DNA from 2 places in the Neobacillus canaveralius genome. Region 1 is predicted to be linked to the other one. Evidence: predicted binding sites of a transcription regulator. Region 1 holds the regulator's gene; the other holds the start of a gene.
What was found. The regulator CtsR, encoded in region 1, represses protease genes until heat stress. The targets are predictions, from matches to a motif close to ATGGTCAATAAAGGTCAAACA.

Region 1 (2,208 bases):
AGCTGACTGATACTAATCGTTCGAGGACTTAACCAATTTTTAAAAGCGAACTCGTTTTACAAACTTCTTCTGATTATCTAGTTTTGAGGGAATGATACCTCAATAAAATAGTCTGGTAATTAAGGCGAGAAGGTCACACCCGTTCCCATACCGAACACGGAAGTTAAGCTTCTCAGCGCCGATGGTAGTTGGGACTTTGTCCCTGTGAGAGTAGGACGTTGCCAGGCACAAAAAGCACAACCTGATTAGGGTTGTGTTTTTTTGTATTGTTCGAAAATTACAGGATAGTAGAATAAATTTTGAATCCCTTGAGCTTTTACCCGATAGAAGGAACTAAAATCTCTTTTTGTTGCCTTTAAACTAAATTTTTAAAGGAAGGAGGGAACCAAACCCTCCTATTGACTACCTCAAACTTGATTTTCCTAGGATAAAGGGAATCAAAACCTCACAAAGCTTATCTACCATTACTAACTACCTAAAAACAAATTTATAAACCAATACAGGTTTCACACCTGCGAAATATGGAGAAAATCATTAGTAGCATGTTGTTTGCAACTACATAAAATTTTCAGTATAATTAATGTCAAATATAGTCAAAGTCAGAAGAAGGAGGTGGGAAGATGAGAAACATCTCCGATATTATTGAAAAGTATTTAAAACAAGTATTAGAAATGAGTGAAAAGGAACACGTTGAAATCAAGAGAAGCGAGATAGCAGATAAATTTCAATGTGTACCATCACAAATAAATTATGTCATTAATACGCGCTTTACCATTGAACGAGGGTATATCGTAGAGAGTAAACGCGGGGGAGGCGGGTATATCCGAATCATGAAGGTTCAGTCCCATGATTTAGCCGACTTAATTGACCATTTGTTGTCGCTCATTGAAAATCGTATCGCACAAGCTACGGCAGAAGATGTTATTTACAGACTGGTCCATGAGGAGATAATTACAAAACGAGAGGCAAAAATAATGTTAAGTGTAATTGACCGTTCAGTCCTTTATATTGATCTTCCATTCCGAGACGAATTACGTGCAAGAATGTTGAAAGCGATGTTAACATCATTGAAATATAAATAATCTATACCAGCTAGAGAGGTGAAATAAAAATGATTTGCCAGGAATGTAATCAAAGGCCTGCTGCACTCCATTTTACAAAAATCATCAACGGTGAAAAAACCGAGGTAAACCTTTGTGAAAAATGTGCCCAAGAGAAGGGCGAGATGTTTATGATTAATGGAGGATCAGGCTTTACTTTTAATAACCTATTAGCGGGTCTATTAAATATTGATCCTACTGTTCAAAAACAAAATCAAAATACGTTTCATCAAGAAGAAGTACTTCAATGTAATAAATGTTCAATGACATTTCCGCAATTTATTAAAGTCGGACGTTTCGGATGTGCCGATTGCTATGAAACTTTTAAAGAGCAGCTTCCACCCGTCTTAAGGAGACTTCACAGCGGAAATTGGTCCCATAGCGGAAAAATACCAAAGCGAATTGGCGGAGGAATTCACCTCAAAAAGCAGGTTGAAAATCTTAAAAGTGAACTAAAAGAGTTAATTCAACAAGAGGAATTTGAAAAAGCTGCTATGATTCGAGATGAAATCCGTACAATCGAGAAAGAATTACCTGGCAGAAGTAAGGGAGGGGAATAACGTGTCGCTTGAACGTTTTATCAATCAAGCAGTCAGCTCGTGGATGAGCGAGGAGGGACCTGATTCAGATATAGTCCTTAGTTCCCGAATCCGTTTAGCCCGAAACTTTGAGAACTATAAATTTCCAACATTATTTTCGCATGAAGAAGCACAATCGATTATTTTGAAAATGGAAGAAATCCTGAGTGAATCTAACTTTACAAAGTTTGGGCAAATGGAGCTTCTGAAGATCGATGACATACAGCCTCTCCAAAAAAGGGTTTTGGTAGAAAAGCATTTGATTAGTCCTAATTTAGCAGAAGACTCACCTTATGGAGCGGTTCTATTAACCGAAAATGAAGAAGTTAGTATTATGATTAATGAAGAGGATCACATTCGCATTCAGTGTTTATTTCCTGGGCTGCAACTAACGGAGGCATTGGAGGCTGCGAATGAAGTAGATGATTGGCTGGAAAGCCACATTCACTTTGGGTTCGATGAGAAGCATGGATATCTAACAAGCTGCCCTACAAACGTAGGAACCGGACTTCGTGCTTCAGTCATGATGC
Region 2 (2,208 bases), on a different contig from region 1:
TCCACTATACGGATGTAACCCTTAAAGAACTAGGGGAGATGGTCTCAGGAGGTACAATTAGTAAATCGGGGATTAATCATCGGTTAAGAAAAATAGATGAAATTGCAGAAAAACTGCGGATTGGTGATTTGGCTCCAAGAAAATAGAGGAAAAACATAAGGAGGATTTTGTAATGGTTGAGAAACAGGTGGAAGTTAAATTGAAAACGGGTCTTCAAGCACGACCAGCAGCATTATTTGTTCAGGAGGCGAACCGTTTTTCAGCGGATATTTTTTTAGAGAAAGATGGTAAAAAAGTAAATGCAAAAAGTATTATGGGTCTTATGAGCTTAGCTGTCGGCTCAGGTGTTTTAGTTAATATAGTCGCTCACGGCGATGATGAAGAAAAAGCAATTGATGCACTGTCTAATTTTGTTCAAAATGAACATTAAAATAAAAAGAGTTTGACCTAAAATCGGTCAAACTCTTTTTACATTATTTTTCTTTCTTTTCTTCGGCAAGACTTCTAGTGATGATATGGTCAACGAGACCGTATTCTTTTGCTCTTTCAGCTGTCATGAAGTTATCACGGTCAGTGTCCTTTTGGATTACTTCTAGTGGCTGGCCAGTGCGCTCTGCTAAGATTCCATTCAATTTTTCACGAAGGAATAGAATACGCTTAGCTGCAATTTCAATTTCAGTTGCTTGACCTTGTGCGCCGCCTAATGGCTGGTGAATCATTACTTCTGCATTTGGTAACGCATAACGCTTACCTTTTGTACCTGCAGCAAGTAAGAAAGCGCCCATTGAAGCTGCCATACCAATACAAATTGTTTGAACATCTGGCTTAATGAACTGCATTGTGTCATAAATGGCCATACCAGCAGTAATACTGCCGCCAGGGCTGTTAATATAGATGGATATATCCTTTTCAGGATTTTCTGCTTCTAGGAATAGTAATTGTGCTACAATGCTGTTAGCTACGTGATCGTCAATACCACTTCCAAGCATAATGATGCGGTCTTTTAGAAGACGAGAATAGATGTCGTATGCTCTTTCTCCGCGGTTTGTTTGTTCAATAACTGTAGGAATCAAATTCATTTTTCTTCCTCCTTTAAGTATGAAAAGATTTTATTATGTATAGTTAATGATACACTGATGGTCAATTAAGGTCAAACAATTCGCTTTATATTTGTTCGACAGCTTTCCCTATACAAGCATAACCACTGAGGGGTTTTTTAAACCTATTTTAACTTGCAAAGTTTCACTAATTGGCATATAATATGTAAGTCGCATATATGCGCTCGTGGTGCAACGGATAGCACGTAAGATTCCGGTTCTTAAAATGGGGGTTCGATTCCCTCCGAGCGCGTCAACCAAACCTTCTGTTACCAGTTAACAGGAGGTTTTTCTTTTTATGCCAGTTAATAACCATACACGAAATCTCCATCTTCATGTAAAATAGAGCAAGGGGGGAGATTTGTTTATGGACTTAAAAGCAGGTTTATGGCAACAACAAACATTGAAATTGGCAATGACACAGGAATTGACCCAAGCCATTGCGCTCTTACAATATTCAGCACAAGAGCTTTCCACTTTTTTAGAAAACAAAGCACTTGAAAATCCCCTATTACAGGTTGAAAATAACCATATTCAGCCTATTAACCCATTAATAGACCGCAATCGGCGGAAACATACGAAAAATACCGAAAATGATTGGATAGAGCAAATTGCAGCAAAGTCCACATCTAATGAAGACCAGCTGCTAAATCAGCTTAATCTTCGTAAATACTCTGGTATTCAATTGAAAATAATTAAGTACTTGATTGAGAATCTTGATGTAAACGGATACTTAACCTCTGAACCCGAGGAAATCGCACATTTATTAGGTGTCCAATTAGAACTGGTTGAAGAGAGTATTATTGTGATTCAAACTTTGGAGCCAGCTGGAATCGGGGCTAGGAATCTTCAAGAATGTTTATTAATACAGCTAGAACGGGAAAACTTAAAGGAAGATTTGGCGCTGACAATTCTTACTCACTACTTCATCCCATTTGCGGAGAAGAAATGGAAGCAGATTGCAAAGGAACTACAAATACCTTTACAGAAGATCCAAGAGATATTTGATATCATACAACAGCTGAACCCTCGACCGGGTGCACTTTTAGAGAAAGAAAATGCCTCCTACATTATCCCTGATGCTATCGTAGAACGCTTTGGGGATGGATTT

Region 2: the regulator CtsR is predicted to act here: its motif matches at 1,137-1,157, upstream of clpP (ATP-dependent Clp endopeptidase proteolytic subunit ClpP).

What each region holds. Positions count from the first base shown of each region.
Region 1 is NZ_JBDFLL010000002.1:254,970-257,177, reverse strand. It holds rRNA gene ABC255_RS29615 (23S ribosomal RNA) at 1-36, shown strand, start outside; rRNA gene rrf (5S ribosomal RNA) at 112-227, shown strand; gene ABC255_RS29605 (CtsR family transcriptional regulator) at 621-1,082, shown strand; gene mcsA (protein-arginine kinase activator protein McsA) at 1,112-1,660, shown strand; gene mcsB (protein-arginine kinase McsB) at 1,662-2,208, shown strand, end outside.
Region 2 is NZ_JBDFLL010000001.1:1,034,516-1,036,723, forward strand. It holds gene whiA (DNA-binding protein WhiA) at 1-146, shown strand, start outside; gene ABC255_RS04940 (HPr family phosphocarrier protein) at 173-430, shown strand; gene clpP (ATP-dependent Clp endopeptidase proteolytic subunit ClpP) at 474-1,079, opposite strand; tRNA gene ABC255_RS04950 (tRNA-Arg) at 1,279-1,350, shown strand; gene rpoN (RNA polymerase factor sigma-54) at 1,465-2,208, shown strand, end outside.